DNA from 4 places in the Luteibacter aegosomatissinici genome. Region 3 is predicted to be linked to each of the others. Evidence: predicted binding sites of a transcription regulator. Region 3 holds the regulator's gene; each other region holds the start of a gene.
What was found. The regulator FliA, encoded in region 3, starts transcription of late flagellar genes. The targets are predictions, from matches to a motif close to TAAAGTTTNNCNNNCNNNGGCCGATAA.
Positions count from the first base shown of each region.

Region 1 (5,194 bases), 2.4 Mb from region 3:
CTGGGCGCGTACATGCACCTCACCGGCCTGCAATGAGCCGCTTCGTCGTCGCGCTGACCGGGGGTGTCGCCGCGGGCAAGAGCGCGGTGGAGCGCTGCTTCGAGGCGCTCGGCGTGCGCGCTTACGATGCCGACGTGGCCGCGCGGGCGGTGGTGGAACCGGGCTCGGAAGCACTGGCGGAAGTGGCCCGTGTGTTTGGCGCCAATGCCCTGGACAACGAGGGCCGCCTTGACCGCGCCGCCATGCGCCAGCGGGTGTTTGATGACCCCGGGGCACGGACGACGTTGGAAGGCATCCTGCACCCGCGTATCCGGACGTGGCTGCGCGAGGCCGCGGAGGCCGACACCGGCCCGTACTGCCTGCTTTCGATTCCGCTGCTGGTGGAGAACCGCGCGCACTATGCGTGGGTGAACCGCGTGCTGGTGGTGGATGCGCCGGAAGATGTGCGCATGGCCCGGCTTATGCGCCGCGACGGCATCGATGAAGCGCTGGCCAGGAAGATGATCGCGGTGCAGGCCACGCGCGAGGCACGGTTGGCGATCGCGGATGATGTGATCGAGAACCATGGGGATGAGGCGGAGCTGGCGGCGCGCGTGGGCGCGTTGCACGCACGTTACCTGGCGCTCAGCCTGTAGGAGCCCACCCTGTGGGCGACGCCGTTCGCGAGCCCGCTACAGGTCCTGCGTCGTTATCGCGAGAAGATGTCGCCCACAGGGTGGGCTCCTACGGTCGCCAACCGCTGGGCCACGAACTCCTCGGCCGGCATCGGGTGGCCGATGTGGTAGCCCTGCACCATGTCGCAATTCATCGCTTCGAGGCGCTTCAGCGTCTCTTCGTTCTCCACGCCTTCAGCCACGGCTTCGAGCCCCAGGCGGTGGGCCACTTCGATCATGGCCCGCACCACCTGCTCGGTACGCGCATCGCTCACCATCGCATCCACGAAGGTGCGATCGATCTTGAGTTCCGTGGCCGGGAAATGGCGCAGGTAGGCGAACGAGGCATAGCCGGTGCCGAAATCATCGATGGCGACGCGGATGCCACGATCACGCAGGCGGCGCAGCACGCGCACGCTCATGTCCAGGTCGGTCAGCAACGCGGTCTCGGTGATCTCCACGATCACCGAATCGGCTGGCACGCCCCAGATATCCAGCGCACCGAGCAACTGCTCGGCAAAGCCCTGCTCGGCGAACACGCGCGGTGAAAGATTCACCGCCACATCGAGCGGGCGACCACCACGATGCAACGCCGCCGCATGGCGGAGCGACGCGTTGAGGCTCCACCGGGTGAGCGGAACAATGAGGTCGCTGCGCTCGGCGAAGGGCACGAAATCCGACGGCGGCACTTCGCCATAGGCAGAGGTCTTCCAGCGCGCCAGCGATTCCACGCTGACCACCTTGCCACGGCGCAGGTCGTACAGCGGCTGGAACATCACGTCGAGCTTGTTGGCGGCGATATCGTCGCGCAGCTCGCCGTACAGGATTTCCACCGGCGTGGATTCGGGCTCGTAGCAGGCGAACGGCTCGCCGATGCGCACCGCCTCGTCGTGGGCCAGCTCGGCGCGGCGGAACAGCAGCTCCGCATCGGTGCCATGCGGCGGGCACAGCGCCACGCCCACCACCGCGCGCCCGTGCCAGTTGCGGTCGCCGTGGACAAGCGGGGTATCGTCGATGGCGCCAACGATACGCGTGGCCGCCAGCAGCGCGTGGGTGCGGTTGCGCACGGTCGGCAGCACGATAAGGAAGCTGTCATCGGTGGCGAGGTACACCAGGTCGACGTGGCGCACGACACCGACGATGCGCTCGCGTGCCGCCAACATGATCTCATCGCCAAATTCATAGCCATGCCGCAGCTGCGCTTCGCGCATGCCACGCAGGCGCACCACCAGCACGGCGCATAACCCCGGCTCCTGGCGGGCGCGATCGATGCGCGCCTGGACGGCGGGCAGGAGATGGGCTAACTCACTCATGCCAGGAAGTACTCAGAAGGATCAATGCCATAGCTGCCGGCCGGCAGCGTGCGCTGGATTTCGCGGTGGACGCCCTCGGCCTGGCGCATCAGGTCGACAATGCGGAAATCGTCGAGCTCCACCTTGTCGGCGCCCGTCAGGATCGCCACGCGCGGTTGCAGGCGGCGGGACTGGTTCTGGACCATCACCACCGCGACCTCGCCGGTGTTCAGCTCCACCAGTGAGCCCGTCGGGTAGACGCCAAGGCAGGCCTGGAACTGTTCCACCAGCTCGCCCTGGTACTCGCGATCGCGGCCCTGGTACAGCTGGCGCAGCGCGAGGTGTTGGGACACCGCCGGCCGGTACGGGCGCGGCGTACACATAGCGTGATAGGTATCGATGATGGCGGCCATGCGGCCGACTAGGGGAATGGCCGTCCCGGCCAGGCCATCCGGGTAACCGGTGCCGTCAAAGCGTTCGTGGTGGGTCAGCACCATGTCGCGCACTTCCGGGTCGGTTACCCCCGAGGCATCGAGAATGGCCCCGCCCTCTTCCACGTGGTGGCGGGCCAGGTCCCATTCCATGTCATTCAGTGGGCCCTCGCGCTCCAGGATCTCGCGGGGGAGCTGGGCCTTGCCCACATCCATCAGCAGGCCGCCCGCCGCCAGGCTCACGATGGCATCGCCGTTGAAGCCCATATGCCGGCCAAACGAGGCGGCCAGGGTGCTGCAGCCCACGGCGTGGCGGAACGTGTAGCTGTCGTGGCGGCGCAGGCTCTCAATCCAGAAGAAGGCATCGCCGCTGCGCAGCACGCTGGCCACCATGGGCCTCACGGCGTCATCCAGCGCTTGCGGATCGATCGACTTGCCGGCGTGGATATCGGCGACCAGCTGTTCGGCGAATTTCGACACCGTCTCGAACGCCTCGCGGGCCCGGGGCATCTCGTCGTCGAAGGAAGCGGTATCGGTGTAGGCGTGCTGGGTGACCAGGCGCGTATTCAGCGGCACGCGGGCCGTTGGTGCCACCACCGCCGCGGGCTTGACCACGGAAGGCGGCATGAGCCGGGACGGCGTGACCTGCCGCTGGGTATCGACAAAGACGTACTTGCAGAATTTTGCGAGGTTATCGATATCCTCGCGCGAGGTGATCGGCACCCCCTGCAAAGGGAACGGGGTATCCGACCACTCACAATCCAGGCGACTGACGAACATGCCGATCTGCAGATCGGACACGAACACGCGTCGCTCCACCAGGTCGTACGCCACCTTCCCTTGCCTCCTTCTCGCTGGGAATCCCCACGCCGTTCGGTATGTATCGGCCAGGGGGCGGCGTACTGTAGGGGTAGCCGCGTAATAAAACCATGCCACCCCCGGTCTATTGGCTTGTCCCCTGCCGGAGAACCGCCATGCGCCGCCCGATCCTGCTACCGCTCGTGCTTGCCGCCCTCACCGCCTGCTCGGCCGCCGCGGCCCGCGACGAGGGCCTGAAACTGCCCGCGCCCGCCGTGGATGCGGCCCGCGCGCCCGGCGAGGCCACCGCGGTATTCGCCGGCGGCTGCTTCTGGGGCGTCGAGGGTGTATTCCAGCATGTCCGCGGCGTGAAAAGTGTGCGCGCCGGCTACTCTGGCGGTGATGCGGCCCATGCCAACTACGATGACGTCAGCGATGGCGACACCGGCCATGCGGAATCCGTGCGCGTGGTGTACGACCCCGCGCAGGTGACCTACGGCCAGCTCCTGCAGGTGTTCTTCTCCGTGGCCATGGACCCCACGACGTTGAACCGCCAGGGCCCCGACAGCGGCACGCAGTACCGCTCCGCGATTTTTTACGCCACGCCGGAACAGGAAAAACTGGCGAAGGCCTACATGGCCCAGCTGACGGCCGCGAAGGCCTTCAACGGACCGATCGTGACCCAGGTGGTGCCGCTCAAGGGCTTCTGGAACGCCGAGGATGAGCACCAGGATTACATGCGCCTGAACCCCGACGCGATGTACATCGCCATCAACGACCGACCGAAGGTGCTGGCCCTGCAGCGCATTTACCCGGACATGTACACGCCCGCATGGGCCAACGGGCGATAAAACCTATGTAGGAGCCCACCCTGTGGGCGACGCCGTTCGCGGAAGAGCGGCAGGCCCTCTCCCCGTGGTGACATCGCGAAAAGATGTCGCCCACAGGGTGGGCTCCTACCGCGGCAGGTGGTGTTGCGTCAGCGCTGCATCGGCAGGTCGAGGCCCTGCTCTTTCGCGCAGGCGATGGCGTCGTCGTAGCCGGCATCCGCGTGGCGCATCACGCCCGTCGCGGGATCGTTCCAGAGCACGCGCGCAATGCGCTTGTCGGCTTCTTCGCTGCCATCGCACACGATGACCACGCCGCTGTGCTGGCTGTAACCCATGCCCACGCCACCGCCGTGGTGCAGGCTGACCCAGGTGGCGCCACCGGCCACGTTGAGCATGGCGTTCAGCAGCGGCCAGTCGCTCACGGCATCGCTGCCATCGCGCATGGCTTCCGTTTCACGATTGGGGCTGGCCACCGAGCCGGAATCCAGGTGATCGCGGCCGATCACGACCGGCGCCTTGAGCTCGCCGTTGCGAACCATCTCGTTGAACGCCAGGCCCAGCTTGTGGCGCAGGCCCAGGCCTACCCAGCAGATGCGCGCCGGCAAGCCCTGGAAGCTGATGCGCTCGCGGGCCATGTCCAGCCAGCGGTGCAGGTGCGGATCGTCGGCGATCAGTTCCTTCACCTTGGCGTCGGTCTTGTAGATGTCTTCCGGATCGCCCGAGAGCGCCACCCAACGGAACGGACCGACACCGCGGCAGAACAGCGGGCGCACGAATGCCGGTACGAAGCCCGGGAATGCGAAGGCATCGGTGAGGCCTTCATCCTTGGCCATCTGGCGAATGTTGTTGCCGTAATCGAAGGTCGGCACGCCCTGCGCGTGGAACGCGAGCATGGCCTCCACGTGCTTGCGCATCGAGGCTTTGGCCGCTTTCGAGGTACCGGTGGGGTCGCTCTTGCGGCGCTCGAACCACTCATCCACGGTCCAGCCCGACGGCAGGTAGCCGTTCACCGGATCGTGCGCGCTGGTCTGGTCGGTGACGGCATCGGGGCGAACGCCGCGGCGCACGAGCTCCGGCAGCACATCCGCCGCGTTGCCAAGCAGCGCGACCGACACAGCACGGCCCTCGGCGGTGTAGCGGGCGATACGCGCCAGCGCATCATCCAGATCGGTGGCCTGCTCATCGACGTA
Region 1 is NZ_CP095742.1:1,366,181-1,371,374, reverse strand. Features, by position in the region: gene L2Y97_RS06070 (prepilin peptidase) at 1-36, shown strand, start outside; gene coaE (dephospho-CoA kinase) at 33-635, shown strand; gene L2Y97_RS06060 (putative bifunctional diguanylate cyclase/phosphodiesterase) at 689-1,966, opposite strand; gene L2Y97_RS06055 (cyclic di-GMP phosphodiesterase) at 1,963-3,210, opposite strand; gene msrA (peptide-methionine (S)-S-oxide reductase MsrA) at 3,351-4,025, shown strand; gene hutU (urocanate hydratase) at 4,154-5,194, opposite strand, start outside.
Region 1: a site for FliA is predicted at 3,257-3,283, ahead of L2Y97_RS06055 (cyclic di-GMP phosphodiesterase). Genes of this name have one in related genera too.

Region 2 (5,194 bases), 1.6 Mb from region 3:
CGAAGCCTTGCGGACGTATTCGGAAGAGAGCATCGGCGGTACGCTGGCCGCCATGTTCGCCCACGCGAATGTGCTCGATGGAATCGAAGGCGCATTACTTGCCTTCGCAGAAACCGCCACCACGCCGGGCGGGACGGCATGCCTCGGTATTCATGCCGTCGCGGAATTCGGTACCACGGCACCCGATGTCTGTGAGGTCACCGCCGCTGTCGGTGAGCGCACGCTGCTGGCGTTCGAAAGCCGGTTGCGCGATGGCATCGGCCGCGGCGAGATCGCCGCCTCCCTTGACCCGCCAGCGGGTGCGCACTTTCTCCTGGCGACCCTTTCCGGCCTGAAGATCGCCGCCCGCGGCGGCGCGCCCAACAGTGTGCTCAGGCAGATTATCGCGGTGGCGCTACGCTCGTTCTCACCGGTCAATATAGTTGACTGATCGATCAATAAAGGCGTAGCCTCACCTATGGTGCGAGGAAGGCAGGGCTAGCCCTGCCTTCTTTTACGGCCATTATTTGATCGATCAATCCATAATTAGGTGATGTATGAGCCAGCGAGCGTTGGAAGGAAAGGTGGCGTTTGTGACCGGTGGGTCGCGTGGTATCGGAGCGGCCGTGGTGCGGCGCCTGGTGGGCGAGGGCGCTGATGTGACCTTCAGTTACGCAAGCTCGGCGCAGGCCGCGAATGCGCTCGTCGCCGAACTCGCTGGGGCTGGCGGCCGGGTCACCGCTGTCCAGGTCGATAGCGCGGATGCCGTGGCACTTGGCGCAGCGATTGGCGAAACCGCAGGTCATGCCGGCCGCCTCGACGTCCTCGTGAACAATGCCGGTGTGCTTGAGCGCGGTAGCGTCGAGACGCTGGGCATGGATGCATTCGATCGCGTATTTGCGGTCAATGTGCGCGCGGTCTACGCCGGTGTGCAGGCCGCACAGCGGCATATGGGCGAGGGCGCCAGCATCATCACCGTGGGCAGTATCGTCGCGGATCGCTCGGGTTTTCCTGGTGCGTCGGTTTACAGCGCGTCCAAGGGGGCAGTCCAGGCGATGACGCGCGGTTTTGCGCGGGACCTGGGCCCGCGTGGCATCACCGTCAACAACGTGCAGCCGGGCCCGACCGAGACGGACATGAATGCACCGGAGTACCACGACATGCTGTCGTCGCTGATCGCGCTTGGCCGTATCGGCAAGCCCGGCGAAGTGGCTGCGTTCGTCGCGTGGCTGGCGGGCCCGGATGCTCGGTTCATCACCGGTGCCAGCCTGACGATCGATGGCGGTTACCTGGCGTGAGGCAGGGGCCTAAAGGTGCCCGTACACGCTTTCCAGCTGCGTGACCGCGGCGTTGACCCGTTCAATGCCCGTAGACTGAACCTGGGCGCTCTCCCCGATCGCACTCGTCACCTCGGTGACGTGATCGACAGCGCCCAGGATCTCCTGCATGACCAGGCCGGCACTGCCCACCAGCTCGGCGCCTTCATCCACGCGATCGCGGGCGTTACCGATGAGCGCATGGATCTGCTTCGACGCGTTGCCGCTGCGTTGCGCGAGCTGGCGCACCTCGTCGGCCACGACGGCGAAGCCCTTGCCACTCTCGCCGGCGTGCGCGGCCTCGATGGCCGCGTTGAGCGAAAGCAGGTTGGTCTGGAACGCGATGGTGTCGATCATCTCCAGGATATCTTCGACGGAGCGCGTGCTGTCCTGGATGGCGCCCATGGTGCGCACCACATCCGCCACCACGCCGCCGCCGCGTTGGGCCGCGGCGCGCGCGCCACCGGCCAGGGCTTCGGCACGGCCGGCCTTTTCCGCGTTATCGAGCACGGCGTGGGACAGCGACACCACCTCGCGCTGCAGTGTCTGTGCCGCCATGGTCTGTGCCGTGATATCGGTGGCGTACTTCACCACCCGTACCGGCTTGCCATGGGCATCGAGGATGGGGTTGTAGGTCGCCTGGATCCATACGATGCGGCCGCCACGGCCGAAACGTCGGTACAGCGCGCTGGTGTGGCGGCCTTCGCGCAACCCGTTCCAGAAGGCGATGTAGGCGTCAGAGTCCGCCTCGGTGGGGTCGACGAACATGCGGTGATGGCGGCCCACGATCTCGTCGATCGTGTAGCCCATGGCGGCGAGGAAATTGGCGTTCGCGTCCAGGATGGTGCCGTCCAGGGCGAACTCGATCGTGGCCTGCGCGCGGTCGATGGCCCGCAGGCGGCCGTCCATATCGGCCTCGGCGCGGCGCCGTTCGGTGACATCGGTGGCGTACTTCACCACGCCGGTCACCCGGCCGAACGCATCCTTGATGGGGTTGTACGAGGACTGCAGCCATACGTCGCCGCCATGCTTGTGCAGGCGGCGGTAGAGGCCCGAGTCGGGCTTGCCCTGGCGCAGGCCCTCCCAGAATTCGGCGTATGCCGTGGACCCGGCCTCGGCGGGATCCACGAACTGGCGGTGGTGTTTGCCGATGATCTCGGCCAGGCGGTAGCCCATGGTCTGCAGGAACAGGCCGTTGGCATGGCGCACGGTGCCGTCCGGCCCGAACTCGATAATGGCCTGGACTTTATCCAGGGCGGCCAGCTTTCCGCGCATGGCTTGCTGTTGCCGTATCCAGCGACCAATCATCGGTCCGACCCCGCCAAGAGTGTGATGTACGTCACATATCGGCGGCCATTTTGCACACTTTAGGCAAAAACGGCGGAAATGGTAAATTCACTATCGCTTCGGTCAAAAACATAAAAAAAGGCCTCCCAGCGGGAGGCCCTTTGGTATTGGTGCGAAAGTGGGACTCACAAGCCGTTGGTGGTCAACGGATGTATGGCATTTACATGCCAGTTACTCCCAAAATTACTCACAACACCTGCTCGCTACCTCGCATTACAATCCGCTCGGGGTGAGGCTAAACCGAGGGGCAGGGTCATGAAGCAGATCATTCTAGCCGGGCTGTGCCTGGCCGTGGTCGGGTGTGCGACCGGAGAGAAGGTGCGGCGGCTCGATACGGGCATGGATCGGCAGGCCGTGGAGCGCCAGCTGGGGCGCCCGGACGGTTTCAGCGAGCAGGAAGGCTATCAAGTGCTCACCTACAAGAACCGGCTGATGTCGGGCTGGTCTTGGGATCGAGCCGACTATCAGGTTTTGCTCAAGGATGGCTTAGTGGTCCAGTACGGGCCAGGGGAAGTTCGTCATAACCAGCCGAACTCTGGGTTGGTCATTGTGGCACCCGCTCGATGATTACCAACATCATGCGGACATCCCTCGTGGTCGTCCTTGCGACTGCCGTCCTTCCTTCGATCGCCACCGAGTCAAAGAGCGTCCCGGTCGATGAGTTCTACACGTCGTTGAGGCGGGCCATGGACATGGCGGAGGGGCATCCACCAAAGCCTGACACGATCGCAGATCTAGATATGGCCAGTGCTGTCGGCTACGTCGCCGGAATGTGGGACGGGATGAAGCTTGCTGCCGAGATGAAGCGCCAGGGAAGCTCATCTTGTATGAGTTCCCCAACGCAGGTTGCAGGCATGATCCGGATTGTGTTGCGGTATATCGATACTCACCCACAGGCGCATTCTGGCGACCGGTTTTCGGCAGTAGGATCTGCTTACTTCGACGCGTATCCATGCCTCAAGTGACCCTTCCCCCCGTTCTCACGGAAGCAGAGCTAGCCGATTACCTCGGTGTGACCAAGCTAACTGTCTACCGCTGGCGGAAGGCGGGGAAGATTGGTTTCTACATGGTCGGCAAGTCGCCTAGGTTCTCAGAGAGCCACATCGCTGAGTATCTGGCGTCTCAGACTATCCCGGCGGTGGCCCTTGAGCCGAGGCCGACCACGAAGCCTACGCGTAAACGCAACGACGACCATCCCGGAGCCCTGGCCCAAGCGCATGCCATTCTCTCGTGTGCTCGCAAACGGGATGGCCGTTGAGTATTTCCCCTGTTGTTTATTGATATCCGTTGTTCTCAGTCGAGCTGATTGGTTTGATATTCAATCAACGTCACTGACCCGCCGGAGTGCCCCTACGTCCGCCTATGGACCACTAATCACTAGGGATGCCTGATCTACGCATGGGGCAGGTAGGGCCGTGACTGTAAATCCCTGTTCTTTGCAATAGGGGGCATATCTTGCGACCTGAGCCTTCCTTGCAATACCTGCTACGGGGAATACCGCCTCACCCGCTACCACGCTACCGGGTAACCCCTAGTTGCCTTGTGGTGTACCCCCTACAGTGCGGATTTGGGCCATTCGCCTAAGGTGGCGGCACCGAACTCAGACCGTAGGCCAGCCACCCATCACTACTCATCACTGTTTTAGTGATCGAGGCGGTTGCAAACCCAACCGAAACCATCTGGGTTATTTCTGGGTTTCGGGTGCTTGGATGGTTCTTATCAGGTGCCAGATCCCGCTAAATCTACTTCCTTCTATTTTTGATAGCGTGCACGGGCAAACGGTTAACATCGTGGAATATTGGGGGTCAAGGATCGAAGATGGCTAAGGTGTCGCGTGCGTGGTGGACGTTGTTGCTTGGGTTGACAGTCGGGGGGATTAGCTCTTGGCTGATTTTCCGTGCTCCAGTTTGGGCTTGTGGTCCTTTCCGTGTCGAGAAATCGGCAGAGTGGGCCGGGGTATTGGTGAGCACGCTCGCGGCGGCGTTTACGCTTCTCGCGGTTGTGACCGGCTTACGGAGTGCGGAACGTGCCATACAATCCGAGCGACTCATGCGAAAGGAGGAGCGCGATCACGCGTCTGCCCGCGAGCAGCGACACGCCGGCCTTCTGTTATCGATGCTCTGTAGTGACCTCTTTGGCCTATCGGTGCATGCGTTGGTTTGGGCCGCGTTGCTTGAGGATGAAGAGCACAGTCTAGAAGGCGTGTATCACCAAATATCTCAGTATCATCTCCCTTCGTTCGATATGGCTCTGCCAAGCTTGACCACTCTGCCTCGTGATCTCGATACGAATCTCGGATACACGTTCCTTGAGTTCCGACGGATTAAGGCTCTTGTTGAGGGAAACCGGATGCTTTCCGGCACTTGGGACGGTGGGGCAGTGGCTGCCGGACGGACCAACCTTCTCTCGGTTGTAAAGCCGTTCTGTGAGACGGCCATGCAGAGCTACGTACTGGCGAGCATTGCTGCGGACGAGAAACCCCTTGTGAGGGAGATCGCGAAGGCGGCAGCAGACATTATCAACATTCAGGACAGCCTGAAGGACAATGACTG
Region 2 is NZ_CP095742.1:2,121,760-2,126,953, forward strand. Features, by position in the region: gene L2Y97_RS09520 (TetR/AcrR family transcriptional regulator) at 1-430, shown strand, start outside; gene L2Y97_RS09525 (SDR family oxidoreductase) at 564-1,277, shown strand; gene L2Y97_RS09530 (methyl-accepting chemotaxis protein) at 1,287-2,570, opposite strand; gene L2Y97_RS09535 (hypothetical protein) at 2,898-3,209, shown strand; gene L2Y97_RS09540 (Rap1a/Tai family immunity protein) at 3,206-3,607, shown strand; gene L2Y97_RS22520 (helix-turn-helix domain-containing protein) at 3,595-3,900, shown strand; gene L2Y97_RS09545 (hypothetical protein) at 4,461-5,194, shown strand, end outside.
Region 2: a site for FliA is predicted at 2,639-2,665, ahead of L2Y97_RS09530 (methyl-accepting chemotaxis protein). Genes of this name have one in related genera too.

Region 3 (5,194 bases):
CGCGGATCATGAGCACGCGCAGGATGGCGAGGGTCAACGGGACCGACAGGCGCACCGTGCTGCCATGGCCTACCCGTGAGTCGATCGACAGCGTACCGCCGAGTTCGACGATCTTGGTCTTGACCACGTCCATGCCGACGCCGCGGCCAGAGATATCCGATACCTGGCTGGCGGTGGAGAAACCCGGGCGAAACACGATCTCGTAGCATTCACGCTCATCGAGTCGTGCAGCCTGTTCTTCGTCCATCAGGCCCTTCTCGACGGCCTTGCGACGCAGGACCTCGGGATCCATGCCCTTGCCATCGTCGGTGACCGTAATGACGATGCGATCGCCATACTGTCCGGCGGCGAGGCGCACCGTGCCAGAACGTGACTTACCAGCCTGCTCGCGCACATCGGGCATTTCAATGCCGTGGTCCACGGCGTTGCGCAGCAAATGCACGAGCGGATCGGCCAGCGCTTCGACCACGGTGCGGTCGATATCGGTGTCTTCACCCTCGGTGACGAGTTCGATTTCCTTGCCCAACTGGCGTGCCAGGTCGCGCACGATGCGCGGGAAACGGGAGAACAGCTTGCCGACCGGCTGCATGCGCATGCGCAGCACGGCGTTCTGCAGGTCTTCGGCCACGCGCTCGAGTTCACCGATGGCGCGCTCCATCGGATCGTTGGTGCCACGCGGCGCTAGGTTCGTCAGGCGGTTGCGAACCAGGACGAGTTCGCCGGCCGCATCGACCAGGCTGTCGAGGCGGTGTGTGTCGACGCGGACCGTGGTGTCGGCGGCGGCAGTGGGTTGACGTTTTTCGGTGGCGGGCGCGGGTTTCGGTTTGGTCGCTGTAACGGCTGGTGCTTCGACCGGCGACGTCGCGGCAATCGGAGTGGCTGCGGGCGACGTGTGAGCAGGGGCGTCGTTGATCGCGGGCGAGCCCGCTCCTAGAGGGGTTTCGCCATTCGCGGACGGTGCGGCTGCCGATGGGTCAGCGGTGCCGCTGGGGGCGCCGGTGCCGTAGAGCTGGTCGAGCAACGCTTCGAACTCGTCGTCGCTGATAGTGTTGCTTTCGGGCGCGGGGGCGGCCGCTTCTGCAACCGGCTCGGCGGGCGCCACGGCATCGGCACCGGGGGCGCCCGTGCCGTACAGCGAATCGAGCAGCGATTCGAATTCGTCGTCGGAGATGGTGCCGGACTCAACCGGTGCAGGTGCACGTTCGGTGCGCGCTGCGTCGAGCATCGCCTCGAACTCATCTTCGATGGGGTCGTACGCCTTGGCTGGTGCCGATACCGCAGCGGCCTTTGGCGCGCTGACAGGTACGGCGAGCGCGACCGGCGCCGCCGATGCCGCGCGGCCGGGTACGACCAGGCGATCGAGCAGCGAACGCGGCGCAGGCTCGGCCGGCACCCCGGCATCGGCCGCACGCATCATGTCGTTCAGCAGATCGAGCGACTCGAGCAAGGCATCCATCAAGGCAGCATTGAGCACGAGCGCGCCATTACGCGCCTCGTTCAGCAGATCCTCCGCACGGTGGCACAGTTCCACCATGGCGTTCAGGCCAAGGAAGCCCGCACCGCCCTTCACGGTATGGAACGCACGGAACACCGCGTTCAGGAGCTCGCTATCCTCCGGCGAGGCCTCGAGATCCACGAGCTGTTCGCCCAGGGTCTCAAGTAGTTCGCGGGCCTCGATCAGGAAGACGTTGAGCAGCTCGTTGTCCAGCTCCACGCTCATGGCGGGCTCAGAAACCGAATTCGCTGAGCAGGCGATCCACTTCGTCCTGGCTGACCTTGTCGGCGGCGGGCGCATTGGCACCTGCCAGCGAACCGGTCAGGCGCACCAGCTCCACCAGCGAGTTTTCGACCTTGGCCATGAAGGCCTCGACCTGGGCAACGCGCTGGCCGGAAAGATCCTGCCAGGACTGCGCTTCCACCATTTCGCCGAAGCCGATATCGCAGTTCTGGGCAAAATCACCCACGCGCACCGCCAGCGACGTGGCATTGGCGGTGAATGCGGGATCGGCCTGGTCGAGCACGAGAAGCTCGTCGGCCTGCCTGGCGAGCGCCTGTGCCTGCGGGCGAAGTTTCTCACTGAAGTCGAGCGTGCGATGCGCCGCCTGCGAGCTCATCTCGAGCACATCGCGCAGGTGTTTGCGCGCATCGCTCATGGTGCCAGGCACGCCATCGCTGGAAATATCCGAAGCAAGGCGGCGGGCGGATTCGTGCAGGTCGCGTGCGAGGTGGCCCAGGGCCAGGAACAAATGCTGTTCGCGGCTGCGCAGCAGGCGATCGAGCGCTTGCTCGAAGGCCGCGCTGTCGTCGGCATCGAGTAGCTCGCGCAGTTCGGGTGCCACGTCCTGGCCAGCGGAAATCATCGTATTCATGTTAGTCCCTTAGCCCGCGGCCGCGGCGAGGCGTTCAAAGATCTTGTCGAGCTTTTCCTTGAGCGTGACAGCCGTGAACGGCTTCACGACGTAACCATTCACGCCGCTCTGCGCGGCGGCAATGATCTGGTCGCGGTTGTTCTCGGCGGTCACCATCAGCACCGGCAGCGATTTCAGGTTGGCGTCCGCGCGGATGGCCCGGAGCAGGTCGATGCCGGTCATGTTCGGCATGTTCCAGTCGGTGACCACCAGATCGATCGGCTGCGAGCGCAGCAGTGCCAGCGCCGCGTTACCGTCCTCCGCTTCCTGGATGAGCGTGTTGGTGAAACCCAGCTCTACCAGCAAGTTACGGACGATTCGCCGCATGGTGGAGAAATCGTCCACCACGAGGATTTTCATGTTCTTGTCCAAAGCGCTCTCCGCCTTACAGCCGCGTATTTCTTAGTGTTTGTCTTTCCAACCCGACATGCGAGCCCGGAGACGGATCAGGGCCTGGCCATGGATCTGGCACACGCGCGATTCGCTAACTCCCAGCACCGCACCGATTTCCTTCAGGTTGAGTTCTTCATCGTAGTACAGCGACATCACCAGCTTTTCGCGCTCGGGCAGCCCGTCGATCGATTCGGCGAGCGCGCTGCGCATGCCGTCCTGCTCGAACAAGCCATCCGGGCCCGAAGCGTCCGGGTCGGCAACGTCGATGGCGGAACCTTCGTCGCCCTCGGGCGCCGTCAGGCTCAGCAACCGCGCGCTCGCCGCGTCTGCCAGGATCTGGTTGTATTCCATGGCGTCGATGCCGAGGCGCTTCATCACCTCAAGATCGTCGGCATCGCCACCGGTTTCGTTCTCAATCTGCCTCGTTACTTCCGCCACCTCGCGCAATTTCCTGTGGACAGAGCGCGGGGTCCAGTCCGTCTTGCGCAGTTCATCCAGCATGGCGCCACGTATGCGGATACCCGCATAGGTTTCGAAGCTGGCCGCGCGCGTCGGCGAATAATTCCTTGCCGCCTCAAGCAAACCGATCATGCCAGCCTGCATCAGGTCGTTTGCATCGACGCTGGGCGGCAGGCGGCCCATCAGGTGATAGGCGATCCGGCGCACCAGCGGCGCATGCGTTTTTACCAGTTGATCGGCCGGAACCTTAGTGATTTCAAGGTATTCGCTCGCGACACTCACAACGGCAGCCCTCCCCCCACGTGCTCACGCCCGGCAAAAAAGCCGATGCGACCCTGACCACGGGGTTCGGGTTCACCCCATGTATCGACCGACCTGGCCAAATTCTTGAATCCCACCGCCGAACGGCTGCTCGGCCAGGCTTCGACCACTGCCGACTGGCGGCGGATCGCCTGGCGCAGGTACTCGTCGTGCGGCACCATGCCCATGAAATCGAGCGACACATCCAGGAAGCGGTTGGTCACCCGGGAAAGCTTTTCGAACAGCTGGCGCCCTTCCTGCGCATGGCGGACCATGTTGGCCACGATGCGGAAACGGTTCACCGCGAACTCGCGCGACAGCACCTTGATCAGTGCATAGGCGTCGGTCAGCGAAGCCGGTTCGTCGCAGACCACGACCACGACCTCGTCCGAGGCGGCGGCGAACATCGACACGCTGTCGGAAATGCCGGCCGCGGTATCCACGATCAGGTATTCCGGCGCCAGCGGGTATTCGTCGAAGGCGCGAATGACCGCGGCATGCTCGATGTTGGGCAACTGGGCCATGCGGCGCGTGCCCGACGTGGCCGGGATCACCTTCAGGCCATGCGGCGCTTCGAGCACCAGATCCTCGATGGCGCAGGCGCCTTCCAGCATATGACCCAGGTGGCGGGTGGGCTGCAGGCCCAGCAGCACATCGATGTTGGCCATGCCGAGGTCGGCATCCAGCAGGAGGACGTCGCGGCCCCCCATGGCCAGGGCCATGCCGAGGTTCACGGCCACCGTGGTCTTGCCCACGCCGCCCTTGCCGCCCGCGATCGCGATGCTGCGCGTGGGCCGGCGGTCGGCGAGCCAGTTGAGTCCGGCGGCCTGGGAGTTGTCGACGTGTGTGGTCATGAAGGAATTCACTGCCGTGAAAGAAGTTGCGGTTGCGGTTGCCGTAGTCACGTTCGTTACGTTCTGCGATCAGGCCAGGGCCGGGGCGGACGCGAAGCCGAAACGATCGGCAAGTATGGCGTCATCCGGTTCGTCGTTGCGCTGTTTGAGCATCTGGGCTGCCAGGCAGACCAGCTTGCGCGCGTCGGCGGAGGCAATGTCCTCAGGCACGCGCTGGCCATCCGTGGTGTAGTCCAACGGCATGCCATGCCGGATAAGGGCTGACAGTGCGCCGCCCAGCAGCGGCGCCTCGTCGAGTTTGGTCAGGATGGCGCTCTGCGGATTGAGCGGCGCATAGGCGCGCACGGCGTTATCAATCGCCTGGGCCTGCGCGTTGGCGGCCAGCACGAGGCAGACACGCACATCGGCCATGGCCCGGAGCGTCTCGAACTGCTGCTGCAGCTTCGGGTCGTTGCCAGCCAGGCCCGCCGTATCGATCAGCACCGTGTGCTTGCCGCGCAGCTGCAACAGCACGTTACGCAGGCTCTGGGCATCGTGCGCGTTGTACACGCGCACGCCGAGCAGGCGGCCGTAGTGTTCCAGCTGGGCGCCGGCACCGATGCGGTACTGGTCGGCACTGATCAGGGCCACGTTGGATGCGCCATGGCGGAGCACCGCACGGGCGGCGAGCTTGGCAATGCTGGTGGTCTTGCCGACGCCCGTGGTGCCGACGAACGCGGTAATGCCGCCGCCGACGGTATCGAAGTTGCGGCCGCTGGTGCGGATGTTGCGCGACAGGAT
Region 3 is NZ_CP095742.1:3,718,911-3,724,104, forward strand. Features, by position in the region: gene L2Y97_RS16705 (chemotaxis protein CheA) at 1-1,720, opposite strand, end outside; gene L2Y97_RS16710 (protein phosphatase CheZ) at 1,728-2,369, opposite strand; gene cheY (chemotaxis response regulator CheY) at 2,379-2,780, opposite strand; gene L2Y97_RS16720 (RNA polymerase sigma factor FliA) at 2,811-3,542, opposite strand; gene L2Y97_RS16725 (MinD/ParA family protein) at 3,539-4,414, opposite strand; gene flhF (flagellar biosynthesis GTPase FlhF) at 4,484-5,194, opposite strand, start outside.

Region 4 (5,194 bases), 2.3 Mb from region 3:
GCGCGCGATAGCCCACGCAGCGATGACGCCGCAGAGCTACATCGCTCCCTCGATCGGCGCAAGACACGAACGACGGGGCGGTAATGACAGCGCTGGACGCCTGGATTCAACACCGCGTTCGGCATCGCCGCTTCGTGAGCTGATCGTGCGCAAGCGCGCTCCTACAGGGAGGTGAGCGGCGTCGTGCGAGCTTGTGCCACACCAAACGAGACGTAGGGATTCGGTGGCGGGCAGGCCCCTGGGGCCGACATGAGCGGAGGGCCGCCCGAGCTAACGATGATCGCGAGGGCGGTGCCTACGGCCCGGTCCGCAGGTCCGCGACTGGCGGACCCAGGGGCCTGCCCGCCGCCGATGGCGACTCCCACCCAGCCTAAGGCGGCGCTAGCCGCTAAACACATGCGTTCGCGAACGCGAATGAACCGACGACGTGGCGCGATGAAGCATGTGCTCACGGAAATCCGTGAAGAACCTTTTCTTTAGGCTGACGTTCGGACACTTCGGGCAATGCTTTCGCGGTTACCAACGGCACATCACATTACCGCGTCATGGATCTCTAAAACGCGGTTCTTCGAGAAAAGCAGCAATCGCGTCAGCGGCTTCGACGACCTCTGCCATGCCGCCGTATGCGAACAAGGATTCCTGCTGTGCCTCTGGAATGTGCTGCTTCGTAAACTCAATGCTGGCACGAGCGGCAATCAGGAACGCCTCCAGCGCCTCTCTTGATTCGGGAGAAAGCGTCGCCCGAGGCGCGACATACGGTACCTGCATTTCTTTCGGATTTAGACGCGGATTTGCATCCCAGATTGGCTTGAGGACATTGGTGAAGCTATTGCCGACGAACCTTCCGACGAGCTTGCCATAGACATTGACCTGGCCGAGGCTCTGGTGGGACATAACGACCCGAAGTGATGCTTCGCATTGCGCGGACGCATCAATGAAACGGCGTGATATTTCTTGAGCGACGTCTTCGGGAAGCATCGGTGTGGTCCTTGATCGAAAACTGGCGGCGAACGAGGTATGCGGCCAGTCGCGACATGGAATTAGCCCTCGGCGACGACGCGATGGCGCCCGCGTTCCTTCGCCTTGTACAACCGGGCATCAGCCACGCCGATGAACGGTAGCACGCTGTCGCCCTCGCCGGGCACCAGCGTGTTCACACCCGCGCTGAGGGTCAACCGTTTGTCGTGGCCCACGCCGGCGTGCGGAATCAGTGCCTTGTCGACCAGATCCAGGCAGCGCCAGGCCATGGCCATGGCGGCGGCTTCATCGGTGTTGGGCAACAACAGCACGAATTCCTCGCCGCCGAAGCGGCACAGGAGATCGTCGGGGCTACGCACGCTCCCGGACAGTGCACGAGCCACGCGCTTCAGGCACTCATCGCCTTCCAGGTGGCCGTAGTGATCGTTGTACTGCTTGAAGTAATCGATATCGAGCACGACCACCGATAGCGGCTGACGGTTCTGGCGCGCATCGCGCCAGCGGGCATCTACCACGTTATCGAAGCGGCGGCGGTTGGCCACGCCGGTCAGGCCGTCCTTGAAGGACAGCTCTTCCAGCTCGCGCTGCATGTCGAGAAGCTTTTCTTCAGTGCGCTTGCGCTCGCTGATATCGAACATGAAACCGATCAGCGCGTTTGGCGTACCGTCCTCGTTGCGCACCACGTGCACCACATCGCGAATCCAGACGAATTCGCCATCCTTGCGCAGCGCGCGGTAGTCGGCTTCATGGTCGATGCCAGCCTGCGATTGCGATACGCAGAAGTTGAACACCCACTCGCGGTCCTCGGGGTGCATGCGGTCGGCCCAGTCCTGCACGGTCTGCCACGATTGCGGCGACCAGCCCAGCAGCTCTTCGATCTGCGGGCCGATGTAGGCAAAGCGCAGCGTCGCCCACTCGATCTTCCACGGGATGGCACGGGTCGATTCCAGCAAGGTCTTGTAGACCCCGATGTCCTTGGCAAGGATCGCGTCGTCAATACTCATGTTGGTGCCCGTGGTGACAGCGTCTGGTACGTCTTCGGCCAGGGCCACGCCTTCCAGCGGCAGCCCGGCCAGCAGCTCGAGGATAGCCAGTGTTTCCTCCGGCGCTTCCGCCAGGGCCGCACAGCCATCGGGTACATGGATGTAGATGCGAGGCGCCCCACCCTTCTCGCCGCGGACATTCTCCATGAGCCACATGACGCTCTCGGGGAGGCTACGGCGCAAGGTCTCGTGGTCGTAACGGCCACGCATCCCCGCCCCGGCAAGGTACACCTCTTTCACGATGCTGGGCACTTCCAGGCCACGCAGGGCTTCCTGGCAGGGGCTGGGGGTGTAGAACCCTGCCGCGTCCAGGCGGCCCACGGCAGTCACCGCATGGTCCGGCCCAGCCCATGCGCCTTCCGGGGCCTCGCCCAGGGAGAGGTCCAGGAAGAACGGGTCGACGTGCTTGAGACTGGCCACCCTGGCCTTGGCCTGGGCAAGCGCCTCGCGGGCGCGTTGCCGTGCTTCCGTACCTGACATTGTGAAACCCCCATGGCCGGCGGCCATGCCCAGTTGCGTCTTCCCTTATCGGCCGGAACGGGGGCGTCTTGAGAACTTCGTCACATTTTGCCCCGGTCCGCGGGGTGAAGGCCGGACTGCCGACCCGCCTGGGGGCAGCAAATCCACCGATTTACAGGGGAGGACTGGCAGGGGTAACGTCACCAGACCCGACCCCGGTTGCATGGAGAGATCTCATGGCTTTCGGCAGGACCTGCGCACTGGCCCTCGTGGCCGCCCTTTGCCTTTCCCCCCTGGCCGCCACGGCCCAGACAGGGGTTGGCGCGCGGCTCAACTACGCGGAAAAGCAGCTGCACAACAAGTTCGTCCTGGCCGACAAGGACAAGGATGGCTTCGTGACCAAGGAGGAAGCCGAGGCCGGCAACATGCCAGCCACGGCCAAGAACTTCGATGCGATCGATACCACCAAGCGCGGCAAGGTCTCCGAAAAGGAAATCCAGCAGTTCATGCTGAAGCACATGGCCGACAAGGCCGCCACGCCGCCCAAGTAACGGCTCAGTGCAGCCCGGCGAAGCGGAACGGCTTCGCCGCGGCGAACTGGCCCGAGACCTCGCCGGCGAACGTATTCCTCTGGTCCGGCCCCAGGTCGAGCTTGCGCACCCCGGCGGCCTCCGCGAAATCGATCTTCTTCAGGTCCACCCAGAAGGTGTTGGGCGTGATCGTCGATTCGAACAGATACAGCCGGCGCTTGTGATCGAACACCGTGCGCCAGCGGGTCGACGAGATATTGGGCTGGTCGGGCGTGGTGATCCCCAGAGGCACCGAGGCATTTCTGATCACGGAGAAAACGCTTGCCAGGGCGAGGTCCGGGTCTTCGCTCTTCGGGATGGCGTTGATGTAGAACGATGCGCGGGCGAAGCGATCGGCCGAGCGGTTCGTACCCGGTAGCATCACCGTGCCCCCTATGCCCTCCCAGTAGGTATTCAGCGCTAGCTGCTCATCGAACGTCGGTGAGTTGGTCATCACCTGGTATTTGCGATCGTGGTGGATCACCTGCTTGCCACCGATGTATTCGACAATGGCGCTATCGCCGCTCGCATCGGACATGGATAAATGCAACGTCGCCAGGCGTGGCTCGCCGGGCACCTCGTCCGTAATCACGACGAAGGGCTCCTTTTCCAGCGCCTTCACCGCCTCATCCACCGTCGCAAAGTTATCCAGCACGTACTGCGCCCACATGGCGATGCTCAGCGTATGGTCGCCGCGCCGGGGCGTCGGGTAGGTCGATTCCACGAGCCATAGCACGTTGGCCATCAAGCCCTTCTCGTTCGCACCATCGGTGGTCGAGACGTCGTACCCGCTGGCGATGACGCTGCCGTACTTCGCGGTCCACGCCACCGAACCCGGGCCGGCTTCGCCCGTTCGCTTCATGCCCCGAGGGAAAATCCACAGGTTGGTGCCGACATCCACCTTCCAGTCCATGGAGCGGGCGGTAATGACATCGTCGTTCGCGCCGAGGTAGACGACGCGCGTGCAGGCATCCGCCACCATGGGCGCCGCGAACATCGCCAGGGCGGCAGCGCCCAGCCCGTGGAGTACAAAGCGCTTCAATGCATTCATGGTCGTCACCTCACGTATCCTGTTTGAGCACTTCGACGACGTAGTGCTGGCTGCCGTCGTGGTCGTATTCCACCAACAGGCCATGCACGTCGGATTCAAAGCCGCGGAAATGGTGGTTCTGGTCGCGGGCCAGGGCCAGCGATTCCGTTTCGCGAAGAACGTCATGTTTTCCGGCATGGTGCCATGGGCGTGCATGCATGCGGTTAGGAAAAATTACCTAGGGACTGCGCGGTCGGTCCGATCTGGCTGGCATCGAACCTGCTGTCGGTCTGACGCCTGGCACTGGAATCGGGCACGGTACGGGCGCCGTGCAACACGAATTCGTGAAACGGGAAAGCTGGACCTTGAGACTCTACGTAAAGTGAAACGCGCGTTCGCGGCGTTACTCGAGATCTCGCCCGCAACATTCAAGGATGAAGGCCTGAGAGCGGAAGTTGCTGAAGTTCTGACGAATTCCGGCATCGAGCCACTACCCCGGCCTTCTCACCCGGAGCCCTGAACAGCGAAACTCATTGACGCTCGCGAAAGCGCATCGATAGGATCGATCCTGTCGGGAACAATCGACCTGCGAGTCTGCAACGAGGGGCCTCCAGGCCCGGCAGTTGCAGCAGGTGGAGCTCGCGATGACAAGCACTCCCAACCTTGCCCCATAGCCTGAAAGCGAAAGCTTTCTTCGGCCCTGTCCTTGGAAGCCCCTGCGTTTATGCGTGGGGGCTTCGTCGTTTCAGGACGATGCGGTGCTACGGCAGCATCGCCCTCACGAGGCTTCGCTGATGGCCAGTGCCGCTTCCTCACGCTTGAAGCGGCGCAATGCCATAGCGCCACGTACCGCGTTGATGAAGGCAAGCAAGATGGCCGCGGCGAGTGCCAGGCCGGTCAGGCTCTTGGGCTGCGTCGTCCACTGGTAGATCTTTTCCAGCGAGAAGAAGGCGAGTCCCACCCACGCACCGATGAACGAATAGCGCCAGATGCTTATGCCGATCACGGCGAAGATGACGCCATCGATCATGGCGGCGCCGGTGAGGCCGACCGACTTTCCTAATCCGGGCGCGGCGAACATGATCAGTGCACCGATGCCGATGTTGATAGCCGCT
Region 4 is NZ_CP095742.1:1,464,054-1,469,247, reverse strand. Features, by position in the region: gene L2Y97_RS06485 (hypothetical protein) at 544-978, opposite strand; gene L2Y97_RS06480 (GGDEF domain-containing protein) at 1,041-2,501, opposite strand; gene L2Y97_RS06475 (EF-hand domain-containing protein) at 2,717-3,031, shown strand; gene L2Y97_RS06470 (linear amide C-N hydrolase) at 3,036-4,046, opposite strand; gene L2Y97_RS06465 (hypothetical protein) at 4,111-4,299, opposite strand; gene L2Y97_RS06460 (hypothetical protein) at 4,858-5,194, opposite strand, start outside.
Region 4: a site for FliA is predicted at 2,547-2,573, ahead of L2Y97_RS06480 (GGDEF domain-containing protein). Genes of this name have one in related genera too.